2 linked regions of the Butyricimonas faecihominis genome follow. The protein of the gene in region 2 binds, or shares a complex with, the protein of the main gene of each other region. Links are inferred from orthologs where the notes say so. Each region holds a gene or a part of one and is shown on either strand. Other genes may lie near its edges. The genes, in order: scpA and meaB.

Region 1 (6,034 bases), 1.1 Mb from region 2 along the record:
TTGAAGTAGGTAATCAAACGATTTAGTGATGGATAAATACATTCGATTTGACTGGGCCGTGAAACGCTTGTTGCGCAACAAGGCTAATTTCGGGGTGCTGGAAGGCTTGCTGACAGTTTTACTGAATCGCCCGATACAGATTCTTGACATATTGGAAAGCGAGAGCAATCAACAGGACGACAATGACAAGTTTAATCGTGTGGACATCAAGGCTCGGGATAGCGAGGACGAGATCATTATCGTGGAAGTTCAGGTGACGCGGGAATTATATTTCTTGGAACGAATTCTTTACGGTGCGGCCAAGGCCATTATCGAGCATATAGAACTGGGAGAACTTTACTCGGAAGTGAAGAAAATTTATTCTATCAGTATTCTCTATTTCGATATCGGTAAAGGTGATGATTACTTGTATCACGGCCAGAACACGTTCACGGGAGTTCACACCGGCGACCACTTACAGGTAACAATGAAAGAACGTGATGCCTTGGTTCGTCGTCTTCCCTCCGAGATATTTCCCGAATATTTTTTAATCCGAGTGAACGAATTTGACAAGGTGGCTGTAACCCCGCTTGAAGAGTGGCTGGATTATTTGAAAAACGATCACATCCGTCCGGACACGACCACACCGGGATTAAAAGAGGCAAGAGAAAAACTGGTTTACTATGATATGGATCCAAGTGAGCGGGCCGCTTATGATCGTCATGTGGATGCGATCATGATCCAGAACGACGTGTTGGGAACGGCTAAATTCGAGGGACTGGTAGAAGGTCGAGCAGAAGGTCGGGCAGAAGGCCGTACAGAAGGTATTCTTGAAGTTGCTCGAAACATGAAAAAGATGGGAATATCCGTGGAAACAATTATTCGAAGTACGGGATTGCGACCCGAGGAGGTCGAACAGTTATAGGTAATATATGAATGTATTTGATTTATTAATCGGAAATACGGGACAGGCTCTTCAACTGGTGTTCCAATTGGGATTTCTTCCGGTTGAAGAGAATTTCCTAGAATTGACAGACGAGCAGTATCGGCAATTTTCGGCAGAAGTGGGAGGCGTTGATGAAAAACTTTATATGATCGTCACTTCTAATGGACAGGATATTCTGGACGATGATTATAATGAAATCTCTGTAGTGACTGAATCAGAAAAGAATGGATTTTTAAATGCGACGGCAATTATAAAAAAATATTGTGCGGACAAAAATTTGGCTTCTGATAAAGAAAAATTGTGTTATGCCGCACATTGTTTACCCGATTGTTTTTCGAAAGGTACGAAATTTGAAAAATATCATAATCTTTCTGTTGATTAGGGGCAATAAAGTCAACTCGTGGGTATAATTTTGCCTTCAAGGATAGCTTGATATAAGGAATAACAAGTAGTCAACGCCTTAATTTTCCAAAATAAACTGGGTGTCTCTATTGATAAGACAGGAGGATTTGAGTGTAGATAGGGGTGAGGTATAGTCAAGAAAGGGAGCCTTATGGACTCCCTTCCCTTGCCTGATAGCATTTCATTATTTCTTAGCCAAGTCAATCAAAATTTCGAGAACTTGGATTGCACTCTTGGATACTTTGGTACCGGGACCGAATACGGCGATAGCACCCGCATCGAACAAGAATTGGTAGTCTTGGTGAGGAATAACACCACCCACGTAAACGAGGATGTCTTCACGTCCCAATTTTTTCAATTCTGCGATAACGGCAGGTACAAGCGTTTTATGACCGGCTGCTAGAGAAGATACTCCGACAACATGAACGTCGTTTTCAACGGCTTGTTTAGCGGTTTCTTCCGGGGTTTGGAACAACGGTCCCATATCCACGTCGAAACCAAGGTCTGCGTAACCCGTAGCAACAACTTTAGCACCTCGGTCGTGTCCGTCTTGACCCATTTTAGCGATCATGATACGCGGACGACGTCCTGTCATTTCTGCAAACTGGTCTGCCAGTTTTTTGGCTTTCTGGAAGTCTTCGTCTTCCTTGGCAATACTTGAATATACTCCGCTCACGGTTCTGATAACTGCTTTATAACGTCCTGCAACTTTTTCACATGCATAAGAGATTTCTCCCAAAGAGGCTCTCTTCTTGGCTGCGTCTACGGCCAATTCCAACAGATTGCCCTCGCCGGTTTCAGCACAACGAGTGATCGCATCCAATGCGGCATCCACCTCGGCTTGGTTACGGTTGGCTTTCAATTCGTGCAAACGACGGATCTGGGCTTCACGTACTGCCGTGTTGTCCACTTCAAGAATATCGATCGGATCTTCTTTTTCCAAACGATATTTGTTCGTACCCACGATGGTTTGTTCGCCACTGTCAATACGAGCTTGCGTACGAGCGGCTGCTTCTTCGATACGTAATTTTGGAATACCGGATTCGATAGCTTTTGCCATACCACCCAGTTTTTCAATTTCTTGGATGTGAGCCCAGGCTTTTTCAACCAATTCTTGAGTCAAGCTCTCAACATAGTAAGAACCTCCCCACGGGTCGATTGATTTACATACGGTAGTTTCATCTTGAATATAGATCTGGGTATTACGAGCGATACGGGCAGAGAAGTCAGTCGGAAGAGCGATAGCCTCATCCAATGCGTTGGTGTGCAAAGATTGCGTGTGTCCCAAAGCAGCTCCCATGGCCTCGATACAAGTACGCCCCACGTTGTTGAACGGATCTTGCTCGGTCAATGACCAACCTGAAGTCTGGCTGTGTGTACGCAATGCCAAAGATTTCGGGTTCTTCGGGTTAAATTGTTTAACGATCTTAGCCCACAACAAACGTCCGGCTCTCATCTTGGCAATTTCCATGAAGTGGTTCATACCGATAGCCCAGAAGAATGACAAACGAGGTGCGAATGCGTCGATGTCCATTCCGGCGTTAACCCCGGCACGTAAGTATTCCAAACCGTCAGCCAAGGTGTATGCCAACTCGATATCGGCGGTAGCACCTGCTTCTTGCATGTGGTATCCGGAGATAGAGATAGAGTTGAACTTCGGCATATTCTTGGAAGTGTATTCGAAGATGTCAGCGATAATCTTCATAGAGAACTTCGGCGGGTAGATATAAGTGTTACGCACCATGAACTCTTTCAAGATATCATTCTGGATTGTTCCTTGTAATTGGTCAAGAGTAGCACCTTGTTCCAATCCGGCAACGATATAGAATGCCAAGATAGGAAGTACGGCACCGTTCATCGTCATGGATACAGACATCTTGTCCAATGGAATTTGATCGAACAAGATCTTCATGTCCATGATAGAGTCTACGGCAACACCGGCTTTACCCACGTCACCGATTACACGCGGGTGGTCTGAGTCATATCCGCGGTGAGTGGCTAAGTCGAATGCTACAGACAAACCTTTCTGTCCGGCAGCCAAGTTACGACGATAGAATGCATTTGATTCCTCTGCGGTAGAGAATCCGGCATACTGACGGATTGTCCAAGGACGCATCGGGTACATCATGGAGTAGGGACCACGTAAATATGGAGGGATTCCGGCAACATAATCCAAGTGCTCCATCCCTTTTAAATCTTCAGCCGTGTACACGGGTTTTACCGGTATCAGCTCGGGTGTCAACCAGTTTTTCTCAATGTGATTAGCTTTTTCCCATTCTGCAGCAGCAGTGGTAGCTTTCTCTGTTGACTTGATATTTATATCTTTGAAATTTGGTTTCATCTTTCAATTTTTGATTTATGACAAATCGTCAATTACTTAATTCCCAATTTTTGTTGGTATGCTTTCAAGTCTTCCAGCACGTTACATTTCACGTGAACATAGTTCTTGATGCCAATTTCTTCTAGTTGGGGTCTGCATTCCGGGTTACCGGCAACAACGATGATTGCTTTGTCCTGCATTGCTGCATATACTTCCGGTGCGATAGTAGCGTACTCGTCATCCGAGCTACAGATTACCACGATATCAGCCTTGTTGTCCATGCATGCTTTAGCACCTTCTTCAACAGTCTTGAATCCGTTGTTATCCATTACTTGGAATCCTGCACAAGCGAAGAAGTTACAAGCGAATTGAGCTCTTGCTTTACGCATAGCCAAATTACCCATCGGGAACATGTAAACTACCGGGCGACGACCTTGTTCTTTTGCAAACAAGTCAGTTCTGATACGCATAGCTTCGAAAGCTTGAGTTCCACGGTAAGGTTTCAACGTTTCAACAACAGCGTCGGGAGCGGTTTTGTCTTCCGGCTCTAGGATGCAAGCACAAAGCTCTTTATCCATTTTCTCGTTGAAGTTCGGGAATTGGTTCGTACCCAAGAAGTTTTCTTTCCGGTTAGCGATGTCCTGATCTCTCTTCTGTGCTGTAGCTTTCACGGCAGCCTGTACGAATCCTGATTCAAGAGCTTTCACCATACCGCCTTGTTCTTGTACTTCCAAGAAGAGTTTCCAAGCAGCCTCGGCGATGAATTGGGTTAATTCCTCGATATAATATGAACCTCCGGCAGGGTCAACGATTTTGTCGAAGTGTGATTCTTCTTTCAATAACAATTGTTGGTTACGAGCTACGCGTTCTCCCAGTTCTGAAGGATGGCACTCGTAGATATAGTCGTACGGGTGAACCGTGAACGAGTCAACACCACCGATTGTTGCGGACATGGTTTCCGTTTGAGTACGGAGCATGTTCACGTTCGGATCGTATACCGTCTTGTTCCATTCTGATGTTTCAGCATGGATATTCATCTTGCAAACGCAGTCACAGCAAGGATTGTAAGCTTTCACGATGTGAGCCCACAAATAACGAGCTGCTCTTAATTTAGCAATTTCCATGAAATATTTGGAACCGGTAGCAAAGTGGAAACGCATACGAGGAGCGATGTCCTTCACGTCCATTCCTGCATCGGTTAATTTGTCAAGGTATTCTACTCCGGCAGCCAAGCTGAATCCTAATTCCTGAACGATGGATGCTCCCGAGTTATTGAAGACATATCCACCTACCTCAATGGTTTTGAAGTTTTTCAGTTCGGAAGTGCTTTCCGTGGTAGCCTTTACCACGCTGAACGGGTTCGGGTCACAGAATTTTCCTTCTAAAACGAGTTTGCTGATCGGATCGATATTGATACCTCCCTGTATTTTTTCAGGGTTGAAACCTTTCTCTGCAACGTACTCTTTGAACATATTCAAGATAGCAACTTTGTTGCAGCATACAACGAAGTTAATCTCGATACATTCCAAGCAAATATCTTTCAACAAGGCAGCCATATCGGCTTTCGTGAAGTTCTTGCAATTTGTAAGCACGAATCCGAGTGAGTCAACACCCTTGTTCAGAACATCCAACGCTTTCTTGTTCGCCTCAGCTACATCCTCTACCACGATGTCCTGACGAACGAGCCATTCGTTGTTGTTTTTCTTGTTACCTCTCACGAAAGGATATTCTCCCGGGAAGCATTCTAAGTTCTTGAGGTCTTTCATGTCCTCCAACCGGTACATCGGTTGTACGTTGAAACCCTCGTTTGTTCTCCAAACCAGCTTTTTATCGAAGTCAGCCCCTTTTAGGTCTGCAATGACTTTGTCCTTCCACTCTTGGGTGGTGTTGGGAGCAAATTCACTGAAAAGCTTTTCGTTTACATTCTCTGCCATAATAGATTTTTATGTATTTATTCTGTAACTGTTTGTTATTAAAAACGAAAGGCAAAATTAGCCGTTTTTGACAATAAAAAAAAGAAATTCTTCTTTATTTCGCCTCGTGAATCGGATTATAAGTCTTTTTAAGGATTTTGTGAATAGAATGTTCTATGGGTTATCGGGGGATGATGGAATGACAGGTATTTAAAGAAATATTGCAGGAATGTTGTTTTGCATAGAGAAATGGATAATGCACTGATATTCAATGAATCGTTTTGCATCCGGTCGTTATGGTTTCGATGAGTGTCTGTTCTAGGGAATAAAGGGATAAAACGGGTTTGGCAGGACTGATGTAAGGGAAGGTGAAAAGATGCAGTGGTGTATGTTGTATTTTAATGGCAAGGGGAAAATAGATGTTGAAAGTTTAACAAATGGGTGAAAACGTTACGCTTGTGTTTTGTAGGGGAA
Region 2 (5,861 bases):
TATCAAACGGTGTATTCCAAAAATGAAGGATCGGTGGCAGCCCCGACGGCCGGGTTGCATTTCAGCGTCCCCGTGTTGAAAGCCTTGCGGGAAAAAGGGATAACGATCGAGGAGCTGACCTTGCACGTGGGGGCCGGGACGTTTCGTCCCGTGAAAAGCGAGACGATCGGGGGCCACGATATGCACACGGAACATATTTCTGTTCGGCGGGAAGTCGTGGAGCATCTGTGTACTCACCCGGAAAATATTATTGCCGTGGGAACGACATCCGTCCGTACGCTGGAAAGCCTTTACTGGATGGGCGTGAAACGAATTTTGGGAGATGAGGATTTCAGTTCTCTGGGACAGTGGGAGGCTTACGACTTGCCTTCCGGTTACTCGTTGAAAGAGTCTATGACTGCCTTGCTGGGGTGGTTCGATGAACGAGATGTCGAATTGTTGAAGGCTAAGACCACGATTATTATTGTTCCCGGCTATTCGTACCGGGTGATCACGGCGATGTTTACTAATTTCCATCAGCCACAGAGTACGTTATTATTATTGGTTGCGGCGGCTATCGGGGAAGATTGGCACAAAGTGTATGATTACGCCTTGGCTCATGATTTCCGTTTTTTGAGTTATGGTGATAGTAGTTTTTTGAAAGTAAGAAAAGATAAAAAGTGATTGCGTGAAAAGTTTGAACTTACCTCCTTTCGAGTACAAGGTGAAAAAGCAGAACGGGCAGATCTGGATTTTCGATATGATTCGGAAAAGGTACGTCGTTTTGACCCCGGAAGAGTGGGTGAGGCAGCATTTTATTCATTTTTTGATCGAGAGTAAAGGTTATCCCGCCCAGTTGATTGCCGTCGAGAAAGAGATTCAAGTGTGCGGCATGAAAAGGCGTTTTGATCTGGTGTGTTATGACAGGCAGGCGAACCCTTACTTGATCGTGGAGTGTAAAGCGCCTTCCGTGGCGTTATCGCAGGCTGTCTTCGATCAGGCATTCCAGTATAATCTGTCCATTGCAGCTCGTTTTATCGCGATTACGAACGGGTGCTTGCATTTTTGCGGGGAGATCTCCGGGAATGGAAAATTTCAAATGTTAGCCGAAATTCCGAATTTTTGCGGGTAAACAGGATTTTTGTTTAAAAGAATTGAACATATCCCCGGCATCGCCTAAGCGATGCCGATGGGAATGTAACATGTTCTTTCACATACAATTTGCAACCATAGAGGCGGACTCTGAATTTCTAAAGGCTACATTAATCCTTCTATATCATTAAACCAACGTTTAATGCCACTCAAATATAAACAAATTTCGCCAAATTCTCACAAATCATTTCTTTTTTTTGAATCTGTGTATCAACAATTCACAGGTTATTAAAAAATTATTATATTTGTTAGGTATGGATGAAATGAATTTTTATTAAACGTTCGTTTAATGATTCTTCTACAAAGGAATATTTGACGCTTGTACTTATCTTAAAACTGTATTTTCGGAATATGTGTTGGTATGTCCTAACATAAATCAATACTTTTATCGGGGCTTAGAATAGATAAAAATTTGAAATTGGATCTATGTTGACCTATTGTTGTCTTGTTTCGTGCGGATGTGTCCTATGTTATTTTTACTAATCATCTGTTAAAATGGCGGCGATAATCGGGCGACTAGGCGGCGACAATCGGGCGATGGCGCCTAATTACCTGCCAACAGTCGCCCAACAGTCAGGTAATTTTCATGTAAAGCCCTGTGAGAAGGTGTTCTCAGGTGATATAAAACCAGAACGGGAGATCATCCAAAGGTGATTTCGGATATTCTCCCGTTCCGAGTAGGTTGGAAGTATTTTTACGATTATAGTTTCGTATCTTCCTTGAAATAGTTGTCTAACAAGCGGAAGGCCGCAGCAAAAGAACTTTCCTCGTTATGCTGCACTTTTTCTTCTGCCTCTTTTATTTGTTCTTTCTGGCTCTGGTAGAAACGATTCCTCAGTTGTTCGTCAATGGTTTCGTACATCCAGTACTTGGCTTGTTCGCTGCGACGGATGTCGAAATATTTGCTTTGTTGGGTTTCGCTGCAATAGTGCAGTATGTTTTCCCATATTTCCTTGATCCCGGTTTTCTCGTAAGCGGAGCAGGTCATGACCTTCGGTTCCACGCCTGATTCGTGAGGGGGGAAGAGGTGAAGAGCATTTTGCAACTGAACTTTAGCAAGTTCGGCACGGGTGATGTTGTTACCGTCAGCCTTGTTAATGATAATACTGTCGGCCATTTCCATGATGCCTCGCTTGATGCCTTGCAATTCATCCCCGGCTCCGGCAATTTGTACCAGCAGGAAGAAATCGACCATCGAATGTACGGCAGTTTCACTTTGACCGACCCCGACGGTTTCAATCAAGGTAATGTCAAATCCGGCAGCCTCGCAGAGCAACATGGCCTCTCTCGTTTTGCGGGCAACGCCGCCCAGCGAGCCGGCCGATGGGGAAGGGCGGATGTAGGCGTGTGGATCACAGGCTAACTCTTCCATACGGGTTTTATCTCCAAGAATACTCCCTTTTGAACGTTCACTACTCGGGTCGATGGCAAGCACGGCAATTTTATGTCCTTGTCCGGTAAGGAATTTCCCGAACGCCTCGATGAAAGTACTTTTCCCGGCCCCGGGTACACCCGTGATCCCGATACGGACGGATTTACCCGTGTTCGGGAGGCAACGGTTGATTACTTCCTGTGCCATGGCTTGGTGGTCAACGCGGGCGCTTTCCACGAGGGTAATGGCTTGGCTTAAAATGTTAATGTCCCCGCGAAGAATACCTGCCACGTACTCGTCCGCGGTAAGCGTCTTTTTCCTCAGATGCTTCAATCTTTCTGCGATGGCCGGGTTCACGGGATCCGGCTGTTCGATACCCTTGTTGACGGCCAGTCCTTCATAACAAGCTTCGTTTTCAGGATGTTCTATATTTTGTTGCATAGCGTTTTAAATTAATCTTCGACAAAGATAGAGTTAATGTGGGGAAGTTACAAGTAAAAAATCGTGGTTTCAGGGTGAGTCTTATCCCGGAAAGTTTATTGTATGCAGGAGCGATGAATAACGAGGAAGGCGAGATCCATCGCGGAATCTCGCCTCGGTATTCAGGGAATCTTGATGAAAAGAGTCCCCTTTCTGGTTGCATTTATTTTCTTTTTTGTAACGTTGGTTTAAATTTTATCACTTTCCGGGAATCAAGGTGTCGTCGTTCTTTCGAGTACACGTTGTAACTTATTCGCGGGCCTCGCTCTTGGGTATAAAAGGAACCGAATCCCATGAACGTCACCCGTCCCCCGGCGAGTATAACCTCGGAAATGCAGTCGATCGTAGCTTGTAGCGTCGTGTGAACGTCCTTTTTCTTGAATCCGGTGCGCTCTGCGATAAGTGCTGTAAGTTCTCGTTTATTCATATATACTTTTTTTACTAATTAATGTCTCTTACACAGCGGACTCCGCCACGGTCTTCGTCTTTGTGATTAATCAAGTAATATACCGATCCTTCATTTTCAACGGAAAAACCAACGCGTTCGCCACCGGCTGTGTTAAAGCTGAAACTACTTCTGGAAAAATGGTCGCTCAGGGGCCAAGAGGTCGCGTTTCTTGGCATCCTGGAGTACATTAATGCCAGTTCTCTTTGATTGGGAACCCTCCATCCTTTGGGGCATACCGGATTTGTTCCTCCGGGTTGAGAGCGGGCGTTAACCATCTCCCAGGTTAACCCGTTTCCGTATGTCTTGGCATTTATTTCAAAAGCGTTCCAAGGTTTGTTGTACCCGCGAACGTCTCGTTCGTTGTGATTGGGCAACTCTTCTACGGTACTGAAACCTCGTATCGATTTGGGATCTAGTTTTGTTAAAGTGATGGTTCTATTTGCGGCATCATACGTGACGAAATCTTCTGGATGGTCATTTTCGCTCGCCTTTTTGGCTAGTCCTAGATTCCTGACACACCTGTAGTACACCTTGGTCGAGGTAATGGATCCGGGTCCATTTAAAGGACCGACGGTTGAACCTTCCGAAGACCACAATATCTGGGGAATGTCCCTGTAAGTATAAGGAAACAAATTAGTACCCAATCCTTGGCGGTCTTTATCTAGTACGGTGCTGCTGGCGTACCATTGTTTGTTTTCTTCCCACGTGCTGAATTTGTATAGTCGGGATTGCGAGTCAAAGGAGTTTTCTCCGATCCACAAGTCCGAGAGTTGATTGATACTGGCCAAGTACCATTGAACCTCCTCCTTGTCGATTCGCCCGTTGCCATTCATGTCGCGATTAAGGCGCAAGCATTTGTACTTGGCCGCTTCATACGAAGCTTGCATTTCCCATGTCGTGGGATCTATGTAGGTGTTCCAATTCATGGTTTCGTTTCCAATCCACATGTTGATGGAGTTTTTTCGTCCGTTATTGAGATCGTTATACGTGCGATTCGTTTTAGTTCTTTCTGTTTCAAACGGGAGAAGAGTTTCATCCTGTATAGCCTCGGAGCCCCATGCGGTGAAGTTTTCAGTCAAGTTTTTGTTATACATGGTTTGTATGGATGATTGCCTGATGGAGTACAATGCGATGGATTTGGTACTCATCTGGTCTTGACTGTATTGAAGATTGGATAAAATATTGAGCACTCTTTCCTGTGTATTGACGAATTTTTTCCAAAGCCCGTTTTCCACGGTTTCAGATGTGTTTTCCGGGTTCACGTCATAGTAATACTCTTTAAGATAGGTGGTAAATATGATTTTATCTCCACTATCAAATAAATGGTTCCCTTGTGATGCGAGATACCTGCGTTTACATTCCTTCAAAATGCTGACGAGTTGTTTGATGTTTAGCATTTTCTGTGTTCCATTGTTTATATCGTTCATGTAACGATCCAGGGGGTGTTGGTACTTCTTATCTTTGAATTCGGCATCCGTGTAAACACCATTATCTCCTTGGTAGGTTACAAAAGTTTCGGTATAAAAATTTCTACTTTTTGTGTTAATGTTGAAATATATCCAGTCATAGTCTTTGGGATTTTCATTTTCTGCTCCATTGGAGAATGGGGTGTAAACGTTCCAAGTCAAGCTCTCGTCGATATTCTTTTGCTCGAAAGTTGTCGTGAAAATTTCATTGTGGGCATCGAATCTTTTAATTCGTTCGGCGACAACAACATCTCCCTCGCTTCCGGGTGAGGGTTCTTCGCCTGTTGTTGATTCAACCTCGACGATGATGTCTTCCACGCTATTGATGGTTACCGTGTAAGTATAAAAATGATTTCTGAGGCTGTTGTAATCGTTCACGCCATTCACTCCTCCGAGGTGAATGGTGTAAGTTACGTCTGCTGAAATTTCTTGTCCCCCGCCGATGCTATAAAAAACATTTCCTTTCAATTTCACGTAGGTCGCCCGTTGATCCGCGTACCGGTAAGCCCCGTTTGTCACGCTTCCGTCAGCGTTAGGTGTTTTTTCTTGTTTTTCCCGTAGGGCATATTGATCGCGATATTCCCCCTCTGCGGGTATTGTTTCCTTGGGGTTTACTTTGTTTTCGGGTATGTAGAACGCGAACGTGATGGCGTTCGTGGTGGAGATTTCAAAGTTATTCCACTCGCTGTTAAAGTAATTCTCAAATTCAAATTGTCCTTGTGTGGTGTTCGGTAACACGCTTACTTCTCGCGGTATAGCCACGATCTTCCACTCGCGAGGGGTGAATGTTACGCCTTCTTTCGTTTGCACGTTGAAACGTACTTTTGCGTCGGTTCGTGTCAATGGGATGTCGATCGTGTTATTTTGGTTTGCTATTAACTCGGCTCCTTCTTTCATCCCGCTCATCAGAAACTGGATTCCTCTCTCGATGTATTTTCCCTGCATGTGCGATGTCAGTGCCAGC

Evidence for each region.
Region 1: the proteins of meaB (region 2) and scpA are in contact, whole or in part, in a crystal structure (PDB 8DPB), measured with the Methylorubrum extorquens proteins. The link is inferred for Butyricimonas faecihominis from one-to-one orthologs. Residues at the interface, in SOR26638.1 of Methylorubrum extorquens: Arg20, Ala21, Ala24, Arg25, Thr28, Ser32, Arg33, Arg34, His37, Thr98, Gly99, Gly100, Ser101, Ile102, Leu103, Lys106, Thr107, Ala110, Ala113, Ile114, Asp115, Arg116, Ala118, Phe119, Ile120, Arg121, Pro122, Pro124; in SOR27001.1 of Methylorubrum extorquens: Glu577, Glu578, Asn579, Asp580, Gly581, Arg582, Arg583, Arg585, His596, Ala604, Ser605, Ala608, Asp609, Gly611, Phe612, Asp613, Val614, Asp615, Ile616, Gly617, Pro618, Leu619, Glu625, Arg628, Gln629, Val631, Glu632, Asn633, Asp634, Glu661.

The regions. Positions count from the first base shown.
Region 1 is NZ_AP028155.1:3,329,753-3,335,786, reverse strand. Bases 1,091-4,038 are described here. They hold scpA (methylmalonyl-CoA mutase), read right to left. Parts: upstream 3,669-4,038; coding sequence 1,512-3,668; downstream 1,091-1,511. Other genes in these bases: mutA (methylmalonyl-CoA mutase small subunit), read right to left, coding at 3,701-4,038; R8806_RS13815 (hypothetical protein), read left to right, coding at 1,091-1,307. Also shown: R8806_RS13820 (Rpn family recombination-promoting nuclease/putative transposase), read left to right, coding at 29-904; more of R8806_RS13815, read left to right, coding at 912-1,090; more of mutA, read right to left, coding at 4,039-5,581. UniProt on the Escherichia coli protein: Catalyzes the interconversion of succinyl-CoA and methylmalonyl-CoA. Could be part of a pathway that converts succinate to propionate.
Region 2 is NZ_AP028155.1:2,228,059-2,233,919, reverse strand. What follows is about bases 889-3,663. They hold meaB (methylmalonyl Co-A mutase-associated GTPase MeaB), read right to left. Parts: upstream 2,945-3,663; coding sequence 1,832-2,944; downstream 889-1,831. Other genes in these bases: R8806_RS09260 (fimbrial protein), read right to left, coding at 3,425-3,663; R8806_RS09275 (type I restriction enzyme HsdR N-terminal domain-containing protein), read left to right, coding at 889-1,111. Also shown: R8806_RS09280 (S-adenosylmethionine:tRNA ribosyltransferase-isomerase), read left to right, coding at 1-663; more of R8806_RS09275, read left to right, coding at 668-888; more of R8806_RS09260, read right to left, coding at 3,664-5,861. UniProt on the Escherichia coli protein: Binds and hydrolyzes GTP. Likely functions as a G-protein chaperone that assists AdoCbl cofactor delivery to the methylmalonyl-CoA mutase (MCM) ScpA and reactivation of the enzyme during catalysis.